Regions from separate parts of the Georgenia sunbinii genome, predicted to be linked through region 1. Evidence: riboswitches for the same ligand, from Rfam matches in the RefSeq annotation. Region 1 holds a riboswitch; each other region holds the start of a gene.
The links. Region 1 has a riboswitch for S-adenosylmethionine ahead of V2J52_RS13325 (O-succinylhomoserine sulfhydrylase). Riboswitches for the same ligand answer to the same signal wherever they lie in the genome.
Positions count from the first base shown of each region.

Region 2: linked by a shared signal. The riboswitch ahead of V2J52_RS04825 (methylenetetrahydrofolate reductase) and the one ahead of V2J52_RS13325 (O-succinylhomoserine sulfhydrylase) in region 1 are both predicted to bind S-adenosylmethionine.
Region 3: linked by a shared signal. The riboswitch ahead of V2J52_RS03925 (hypothetical protein) and the one ahead of V2J52_RS13325 (O-succinylhomoserine sulfhydrylase) in region 1 are both predicted to bind S-adenosylmethionine.

Region 1 covers NZ_JAZGOL010000005.1:117,988-121,254, forward strand. The annotation lists gene V2J52_RS13320 (SRPBCC family protein) at 1-23, shown strand, start outside; gene V2J52_RS13325 (O-succinylhomoserine sulfhydrylase) at 175-1,452, opposite strand; SAM riboswitch class I at 1,457-1,556, opposite strand; gene V2J52_RS13330 (tetratricopeptide repeat protein) at 1,642-2,205, opposite strand; gene ddaH (dimethylargininase) at 2,297-3,109, shown strand; gene V2J52_RS13340 (universal stress protein) at 3,121-3,267, opposite strand, start outside.
Region 2 covers NZ_JAZGOL010000002.1:83,916-87,182, forward strand. The annotation lists gene metE (5-methyltetrahydropteroyltriglutamate--homocysteine S-methyltransferase) at 1-1,088, opposite strand, end outside; gene V2J52_RS04825 (methylenetetrahydrofolate reductase) at 1,088-1,984, opposite strand; SAM riboswitch class I at 2,016-2,108, opposite strand; gene V2J52_RS04830 (bactofilin family protein) at 2,336-2,911, shown strand; gene V2J52_RS04835 (DUF4287 domain-containing protein) at 3,040-3,267, shown strand, end outside.
Region 3 covers NZ_JAZGOL010000001.1:827,059-830,325, reverse strand. The annotation lists gene V2J52_RS03930 (purple acid phosphatase family protein) at 1-620, shown strand, start outside; SAM riboswitch class IV at 747-871, shown strand; gene V2J52_RS03925 (hypothetical protein) at 1,153-2,136, shown strand; gene V2J52_RS03920 (universal stress protein) at 2,273-3,267, shown strand, end outside.

The DNA.
Region 1 (3,267 bases):
GCCCCGCCCCACCCCTGCCGTGACAGCGGGATTGTCCACGCAGGAACCACCCCGTGGTCGTGACAGCGGGGATGGTCTGCCCGTCGACAACCCTGCTCTCGCAGACAAACCCGCTGTCGCGGACAAGTCTGCTGTCGGCGACAAGGGTGGGCGGGTGGGGCGGGAGATCTCGGGTCAGGCGGGCTGGTGGGTGCGGGCGGCGGGCACCGCGGCGAGGGCCCGCTCGACGTCGCGCTGCAGGTCGGCCAGGTCTTCGAGGCCGACCGAGAGACGGATCGTCGCGTCGCTGATCCCGACCTCCGCCCGCCCCTCGGGGCCGAGGCGCCGGTGCGTCGTCGTCGCCGGGTGGGTGACGAGCGACTTCACGTCGCCAAGGTTGTTGGAGATCAGCACGATCTGCAGCGCGTCGAGGAAGGCGAAGGCCTCCGCCTGGGTGGCCGGCCGGCCGTCGACCGCGAGGTCGAAGGTGACGACGGTGCCGCCACCGCTCATCTGCGAGCGGGCCAGCTCGACCTGCGGGTGGGAGTCGAGGAACGGGTAGTACACCCGCCCGATCTGCGGCAGGGTCTCCAACCAGGCGGAGAGCTGCAGCGTCGCGTCGGTCTGCGCCTTGACACGCAGCGGCATCGTCTCCAGGCCCTTGAGCAGCACCCAGGCGTTGAACGGGCTCAGGCTCGGCCCGGTGTTGCGCAGGATGAGCTGCAACGGACCCTCGATGAACTCCTTGCTGCCGAGCACCGCGCCCCCCATCGTGCGCCCCTGGCCGTCGATGTGCTTGGTCGCGGAGTAGACGACGACGTCGGCCCCCTGCGGCAGCGTCTGCTGCAGGACCGGCGTCGCGAAGACGTTGTCGACGACGACGACGGCGCCCGCGTCGTGGGCCAGCCGGCTCACGGCACGGACGTCGACGATGTCCTGCATCGGGTTGGACGGGGTCTCGAAGAACACCACGTCCGCCGGGGTCGCCAGCGCCCGGCGCCAGTCGTCGACGTCGTGGGCGTCGACGTAGTCGGTGCGCACTCCCCACTTGGCAAGGACGTCCTCGAACAGCGTGAGGGTGGAACCGAAGAGCGCACGTGCCGCGACGATCCGTGACCCGCTGCTGACCAGCGCCGCGAGCGTGGCAAACACCGCCGCCATCCCGGTGGCCGTGGCGTAGCAGGCCTCGGCGCCCTCGAGGGACCGCAGCCGCTCCTCGAAGATCGAGACGGTCGGGTTCTCGTAGCGGGCGTAGGTGAAGCGGTCGAGGCCACCTGCGAAGGCCTCCTCGGCGTCAGCGGCACGGTCGTAGACGAAACCCGTGGTGAGGAACAGCGCCTCGGAGGTCTCCTGGAAACCGGTGCGGACGTGACCGGCGTGCGCGGCCCGCGTGGCCGGCCCCCACGTCGGGTCGGCGTCCGGGTAGCCGGACGGCCCGGGACAACCAGGGGTGGGATCACTGACGTAGCTCATGGCGCCTCCATCGGTCCTGGCGGAAGCACCCGCACGTACCGAGGAACGGCACGGGGTTGCTGCAGCGTCAACGAGCCAGGTCTCTCGGCTGCTCTGGATGGTCACCACGATGTTAGCCACCCGGCCGGGCCACGCCAAGGGGCTCACGCCCGATGTCCACCCAGCGGACAGCGTCGCTAGGGACGGCGGCTACTCCCGGGGCTGCTCAAGCCAGCCGATCCCGACGAGGTCGTACTCGTCGGGCGGGTGCCCCTCCTGCTCGCGCAGCAGCCACCGCTCGTGGCACAGCCAGCCGAGGTCGTCGGCGGTGAAACCGTCGCCCTGCTCGTGGCGGCTCAGGGCGCGGTTGTACCAGCCCAGGGCGCGGCGTGGGTCCCCGTGGCTCTGCCAGGTCTCTGCCATGTACCGGTAGGCCACCGCCGAGTCCGGCCTGCTGCGGCGCAGCTCCGCGTCGACCGCGAGGGCCTCGTCGAGCGCGCCGCGACGGACGAGGACCTCCGCCAGGTGGCAGCGCGGATCGAGGAAGACCTCGCCGGTCATCGCGACCGCCTCGCGGTAGAGCCGCTCCGCCGCAGCGTCGTCCTCGGCCTGCTCCAGCTGCTCGCCCGCCCGGACGAGGAGCTCCCTGGCGCTGACGACGTCACCCGGGTGGGGCTCGCGCGCCCAACCGACCAGCCGGTCGGCCACGCCTCGGTGGGAGCCTCCGGAGAAGTCGGCCGCGTCGAGGTCCGCCTCGGAGATGGGTTCGCGCATGCCGCCAGGGTACGGCGCGGCGGCGGCCCGGGCGGTCGCGCGCCGCGGACCATAGGCTGCCGAGACACCCCCGACCCGAAAGGGGCGACAAGTGCGGACACCCCGCGAAGCCTCGCCACGGCGCTACCTCATGTGCCGGCCCACCTACTTCACCGTCGCCTACGAGATCAACCCCTGGATGCACAGCGACGTGCCGACCGACACCGACCTAGCGGTCCGGCAGTGGCAGCAGCTCCACGACACCTACCTGCGCCTCGGGCACCGGGTGGACCTCATCGAGCCGGTCCCGGGGCTGCCCGACATGGTGTACGCCGCCAACGGCGCCATCACGGGCGACGGCGTCGTGTACTCGGCCAAGTTCACCTACCCGCAGCGGATGCCCGAGGGGCCGGCGTACGAGCAGTGGTTCGCCGACGCCGGCTTCCCCACCGTCACCGCCTCGGAGGTCAACGAGGGTGAGGGGGACATCCTCACCGTGGGCGACCTCGTGCTCGCCGGCACCGGTTTCCGCACCTCGCTCGCGGCGCACGCCGAGCTGCAGGAGGCCATCGGCAAGCCGGTCATCGGGCTGCAGCTCGTCGACCCGCGGTTCTACCACCTCGACACCGCACTGCTCGCGCTCTCCGACCACGAGATCGCGTACTACCCGCCGGCCTTCTCCCCGGGCAGCCGCCGCGTGCTCGAGAGGCTGTTCCCGGACGCGATCATCGCCGGCGAGCAGGACGCGGTCGTCCTCGGGCTCAACGGGGTGAGCGACGGGCGCCACGTCGTCGTCAACCCGCGAGCCACCGACCTCGCGGCAGCGCTCACCCAGCGCGGCTTCGAGCCGATCGGGGTCGACACCTCCGAGCTGCTCAAGGGCGGTGGCGGCGCCAAGTGCTGCACCCTGGAGATCCGCGGCTGACCAGCTGCTGGTCAGCGGCGCCGGCGCCGCCACGGGACGTCGGTCGGGCTGGGGCCCTCGCTCTCGTGCGCGGTGCGCGCCGGCACCACGAGCACCGGGCTGACCGCGTGGTGCAGGACCGCCTGGCTCGTCGAGCCGAGCAGCAGCCCCGCGAACCC
Region 2 (3,267 bases), on a different contig from region 1:
GTCCCGACGGCGAGCCGGCCGGTGGCGACGGCGTCGGCCGCCAGCCCGGCGGCGAGCGCCTCGAGCTTGCCGAACGCGGCGTCGAGGTCCGAGCGCCACACGTTGCGGCCATCGACCACGCCGGCGACGACGGTCACGTCGCCGAGCACGCTGAGCACCTCGGGCGCCGGCACCTCGCCGCGCACCGCGTCGATCCCCACCGCCTCGACGCCGGCGGCGGCGAGCACCGGCAGCGCATCCTCCGCCGGGCCGTAGGCGATCGGCACGAACAGCGCCGGCCGGCCGGGGCGGGTGACCTCCCCGGCGAGCACCTCGTAGGCGCGGGCGGTGGCCGCGAGGATCCGCTCGCGCGGCAGGTCGGAGTCCACGGCCAGCGCCGGCTCCTCGATCTGCAGCCACGGCACACCGGCCTCGCCCAGCGCGTGGAGCAGGTCGACGTAGGCGGGCAGCAGGTCCTCGAGGCGGTCGAGCGGGTGGAAGCCCTCGGGCGCGGGGGCGGCCGGGGCGGCGCCGTCGGCCTCGGTCGCCGGCTCCTCGCCGACGGCCTTGCTCAGCAGCAGGAAGGTCACCGGCCCCACGATCGTGGGGCGGGTGGTGATGCCCTCGGCGGCGGCCTCGAGGAAGAGCTGGACGACGCGGCAGTCGGTGAGCCGGAAGCTCGTCTCCGGGCTGATCTCCGGCACCAGGTAGTGGTAGTTCGTGTCGAACCACTTGGTCATCTCCAGCGGGGACCGGTCGTCCTTGCCACGGGCCACGGTGAAGTAGCCGTCGAGGTCGAGGGCGCCGTCGTCGTCCTGGAGGTGACGGAACCGCGGCGGCACGGCACCGACGGTGGTCGCGGTGTCGAGCACCTGGTCGTAGTAGGAGAAGTCGCTGGGGATCGACGCGTCGTCACGGCCCAGGCCGAGCTCGACGAGCCGCTGGCGCGAGAGTCGCCGCAGCCCGGCGGCCGCGACCTCGAGGTCGTCGGCGTCGCTGCGGCCGGCCCAGAAGGACTCGATCGCCCGCTTGAGCTCGCGGTTCGGCCCGATCCGGGGGTACCCGAGGATCGTGGCGGCGGGCAGCACGGGGGTGGTGGAGTCGGGCATCACAGTGTCCTTGCGTGAGTGGGGGCGATGGTGGGTAGCGGCCGGCGCAGACGCTCGACGACGTCGAGCGCCGGCCGGAACTGGTTGAAGGTGTACAGGTGGATGCCGGGAGCGCCGGCGGCGATCGCCGCCTCGACGAGCTCGACGGTGGCGTCGATACCGAGGCGGTGGCGGTGCTCGTCGTCCTCGACGGCGAGCAGGTCGACCACCCGCTGCGGCACCTCGACGCCGGTGAGCTGGGCGAGGCGGGCGAGGCGACCGGGGTCGGTCATCGGGATGATCCCGGCGACCACGGGCAGGACGACGCCGGCGGAGCGGGCCTCCTCGACCAGCGAGACGTAGGGCTCAACGTCGTAGAAGACCTGGGTGACGGCGAAGTCGGCGCCGGCGGCCTGCTTGTCGAGCAGGGCCCGGACGTCCTGCGCGCGGGTGTGGCTGGTGCCGGCCGGGTAGGCGGCGACGGCGATGCTCACCGCGCCGTCGGTGCCGAGCCGCTCTCGCTCGACGTCGCGGATGAGCTCGACGAGCTCGCTGGAGCCGGCCAGCCCGCCAGGCTGCGGCTGCCAGCGGGTCTCCCCGGCCGGCGGGTCGCCGCGCAGCGCGAGGAAGTCCCGCACCCCGTCGTCGACGAGCTGCCCGACGAGGTCGGCGAGCTCGGCGCGGGTGGCGCCGACGCAGGTGAGGTGGGCGATCGGCGGCACCGTCGTCTCGCGCAGGATCCGCCGGACGACGTCGCGCGACGCGGTGCGGGAGGAGCCGGAGGCACCGTAGGTGACCGAGAAGAAGTCCGGGCCCGCAGCGGCGAGGCGCTGGACGGTCTCCCACGCGGCGGCGGCTGTCGCCGGCGTGCGCGGTGGGTAGAGCTCGAACGAGACGGTCGGTCGGCCGGACGGCACGGATACGAGGCTAGCGGTGCTCAACAGAGTTCTCCCATCGAACCTGGCGGAAGCACCCTCACCCGTGATCGGGGGGTTGCTGCGACGTCGACGAGCCAGGACTCTCGGCCGCTCTTGATGGCGTGGACATCGTGGCGGCGACGGTTGTCGCTGAGCAAGACACGTCCACCATGCGAGACCTGCAGGTTCGCCTGATGGCAGAAGTCGTCCCGCCCGCACGCAGGTGAACAGCGGGTGACCGGGCGGTGAGAGGCCTCTCACCGCCCCCTCACGGTGGCCTCACGGGCACCCGATGGACTGGTGCCGATCCACGGGGACGGTCCCGAGGACTTCGAGAAGAGGAACACCGCCATGAACGTTCGACGCACTCTCGCTGCCGGCGCGGTCGCCGGGCTCATGCTCGTTGCACTCCCGTCCGCAGCACAGGCCGACGAGATCGTCCGGTCCGGCAACTACACGGTGGCCGCCGGGCGCACCATCGACGGCGACCTCAAGGTCCGCAACGGCACCCTCACCATCAACGGCACGGTCGAGGGCAACGTCAAGCAGGTCGGAGTGGGCTCCATCGTCATCGGCAAGAACGGCCGGGTCGACGGCAACGTCGAGGAGACCGGCCACGGCACCGTCCAGGTCCACGGCCGGGTGGACGGCAACATCCAGGAGAGCAGCACCGGCAAGCTCGAGATCTTCCGCACCGCACGCGTCGACGGCAACGTCCATGAGCTGCACGACGGCGCGGTGTACATCCGCGGGACCGTCGACGGCAACGTCAAGGAGAGCGGGGCCGGCCACCTGTACCTCTACGGCACCGCCCGGATCGACGGCAACGCCAGCGAGCGCGACAAGAGCAACCTGTACGTCTACCGCGGCGCCCGCGTCGAGGGCGACATCAGCGAGGGTGGTGCCGGCAGCCGCATCAACCGCTGACCGGTCCGCCAGCCGCGACGCCCCGGTTCGCCGGCCAGGCCGCCCACGCCGCGGCGCGCCCCCACCTGCCCGGTGGGGGCGCGTCGTCGCCCTTCCCGCACCGCCACGGCGCCAGTACCGTGTGCGCCATGACGCGACGTACCGAGGACCTGGTCGGCGATGACACCGTGGTCGACCGCACCGGCCGCCCGCGGCAGGAGTGGTTCGCGCTCCTGGACGGCGCCGGCGCCACCGGCTGGGACCACAAGCGGATCGCCGCCTGGCTCGTCGAGGAGCACGACGTCGACGGCTGGTGGGCGCAGGGCCTCACGGTCGGCTACGAGCAGGCGCGTGGCATGCGCGAGCCGGGCCAGCGC
Region 3 (3,267 bases), on a different contig from region 1:
ACCTGGAGATCGGTGAGACCGCCGACTCCTTCACCATCAGCCGGCTCGCCAACGGCACCACGGCCGTCACTGAGGGCATCGAGCGTCGCGTGGCGACCGGCCTCGGGCAGCTCGAGATGGACCCCGTCGACGGTGACATCGTCCTCGAGGCCGATGTCCCGGCCGGCGACCCGGCGCTCAAGCAGGGTGCGCTGACCATGACCATCGCCGCCGACAGCACCGTCGACCTCGGTGACGCCCGCAACGGCGGGGACCGCTGGTCCTTCGACGCCACGCTGCCGCAGATCTCGGTCACCGACACCCGCACCGCCGCGGCCGGCTGGTCGCTCACCGGCAGCACCGAGGGCCTCACCTCCCCGGCCGGCGCCATCAGCTCCGCGTTCCTCGGCTGGGCGCCCCGGGTCCTCGGTGCGGCGACCGCCGACGCCGGCCCGCAGGTGCTCGGCCAGCTCGACGGCGGACAGGGCCTGACCGAGGCCATGCTGCTCGCCAGGGCGGACGACCACGCCCGTTTCGGGACCACCGAGGTCGTGGCCGACCTCGCGCTCGACGTGCCCGTCGACACCCCGGAGGGCAGCTACGCGGGCGCGGTCAACGTCCGACTCTTCCCGGTCGACTGACCCAGCAGGGTCGTCACGCACACCGCTGAGGGGGCTGGTCGCACCGACCAGCCCCCTCTGGCGTCCCGAGACACGCCGCGGCCCGAAGGTTGACAGGTGAAGTGAGAGCCTCGTAGGCTCCGAGCAGGTTCAGAGCACCAGTGCGCACCACGCGTGCGCTAAGCCCCGGCTTGCTGGTCGGCAACCCGCCACGTGCGGCGGGTGCTCCGGGTGATGACCTGGCCCCGCGCAGGCGTGGGGCAACGCATGCACACCTCGGTGTCGAGCACGAAGGAAGAACGACGATGCGCACCATCCTCACCCCCCGGCGGTCCTTCGACCTGGCCAGCGGTGCGATGTGTTGCGGCATGTGTCGTCCGGGTATGTCCCGCTGAGGACAACCCCCAGCGATGCCCCAGCACAGCCCGTGCTGACGCATCACCCCTGACCAGAGCCCCCGATCGTCGGCGAGTGAGACGCCGCCCTCGGGACGGCCGGTCAGTCTTCCTTGACGCGCTCACTGCGCGCTGCTGACTGATGGATGTGCCCTGCCATGACTGTGTCCTACCTGCCTACCCGAACCACCGAGACCACCACCAGCCCCGCGACGATCGCGCTGGACCTGTCCGCCCTCGGTGCTCCCAGCGCCGATCCGGACTTCGCCTCCGGCCTGCCCGCCGAGCACGCCAACCTCGTGCGGCTCGCCGCCTATGCCCGCGCCGCCCACCAGGGTGGGGTGTCCTTCGTCAGCCTGGGGGACGGCTTCCGGCTGCGGTCCGACGCCGCCCCGCGGGCCAACTCCTGGCTCGACCCGATCGTGGCGGCCCGCCGGATCAGCCCGAGCGCCGGCGGCACCGGGCTCGTCCCCACCGTCCAGCTCGGTCGGGCGGACTCCGCGGTGGCGGCCGAGCTGTCCCAGTTCAACCGCAAGACCGGCGCCTGGGCCGGCCTGGAGGTCACTGGCCGTCGGGGTGCGGCGACCGCCGATGCTGCCGGCATCCCGTCGCTCGGTGACCACCTCGAGCACCTCGTCCGCTCTGCGAGCCGGGGCCGTCGAGGCGGCTCGGCATCCGCGGACCTGCCGACGGTCGTCGTGCCGCTGGCCGACGAGAGCGACCTCGACGTCGCCGGGGAGTTCGCCGACGTGGTCCGCCTGCGCGAGACCGACCTCGCGTGGGCCCGTGAGCTGCGCTACGCGGTGCGCTCCGCGGCCCGGGCGGCGGGCCGCCCACCGGTCAAGGTGCTCGTCGACCTGCGCGCGGTCATCTCGGCCGACTACCAGGCCGCGCGGGTGCGTGCCGACCTGCTGACCGACATCGCCGGCGGGGACCATGGCTGGGCCGGCGCCCTCGAGGCCGTCGGCACGGTCGGCGACGTCGTCACCACGATCGAGAAGTGGCTCGAGGCCGGTGCCGCCGACGGTTTCGTCGTGCTGCCCGGCTCGGTGCCGGCGGACGTCGCCGGTCTGCTGCGCGGGGTCATCCCGGCGCTGCGGTCCCGAGGTCTGCTGGAGGTCGAGGCGCAGCGCGTGAGCTGAGCGGCGGACGGCGCGGCGGGCCCCTGAGCCGATCCACCCTCCGGTCGGGCCCGCCGCGCCGCCCCACTCCGTGGGAGGATCGACGTGGTACCGGTGTTCTTCAGGGCTTGGACACGCGATCGATTGGGGTCAGCAAATGGTCAACGAGCAGTTCCCGGCGGGTAGCGTCCTTGTGGGGACCGATGGTTCCGCCGCGGCCGATGTTGCCGTCGACTGGGCCGCAGCCGAGGCGACACGCCGTAGCACCGGGTTGCACATCCTGTACGCCTTCCCCTGGCTGACGCGGGCGCGTGCCTGGGAGTTCGAGCCGCCGCCGGAGATCACCGAGAACGGCAACCGGGTGGTGGCTGCTGCCAAGAAGCGGGTCGAGGAGAACCACCCCGGGCTCGCCGTGTCCACCGAGGTCCGCATCGAGGACCCGGCGATGGCACTGGTGACGTCGTCCGAGTCAGCGGTGGTGACCGTCGTCGGCGCCCAGGGGATGGGCGCCGGCAGCGACAGCTTCCTCGGCTCGGTCTCGCAGAAGGCCGCCGCGCACGCTCGCTCCGCCGTCGTCGTCGTCCGGGCGGACGCCGATCTCGACCCGGACCGGCCGGTCGTCGTCGGGATGGACCCCAACGAGGGTGCCCCCGAGGCCATGGAGTACGCCTTCGAGGAGGCGGCACGTCGCGGTCAGCGGCTCGTCGTCGTCCAGGGCTCGCAGGACGACGCCGCGTTCCCCGACTTCCCCGACGCCGTCATCTCCGGCCACTACGATGCCGGCGCGAGCGAGGCCGCGAAGCTCACCAGCGACCGCCTCACCGCCTGGCACAAGCAGTTCCCGGACGTCCCCGTCGAGCTGCGCCTGGTGCGGGAGCGGCCGGTCAAGGCACTGGTGCGCGCCGGCGACGAGTCGTCGGTCGTCGTCGTCGGCAGCCGTGGCCGTGGCGGGCTCGTCGGTCTCGTGCTCGGCTCGGTGAGCCGCGGCGTGCTCAACGGTGCGCCGGTGGTGGCGGTCGTCCGCTCCCGCCACGAGCTGGACGTCGAGAGGGCCGCCCAGCGCAAGCTGGAGAAGACCGAGGCGACCGAGGCACGCAAGGTGGGCAAGGTGCAGGCCGCGGCCGCCGCCAAGGTCGGGCGCGCCGAGTCCTC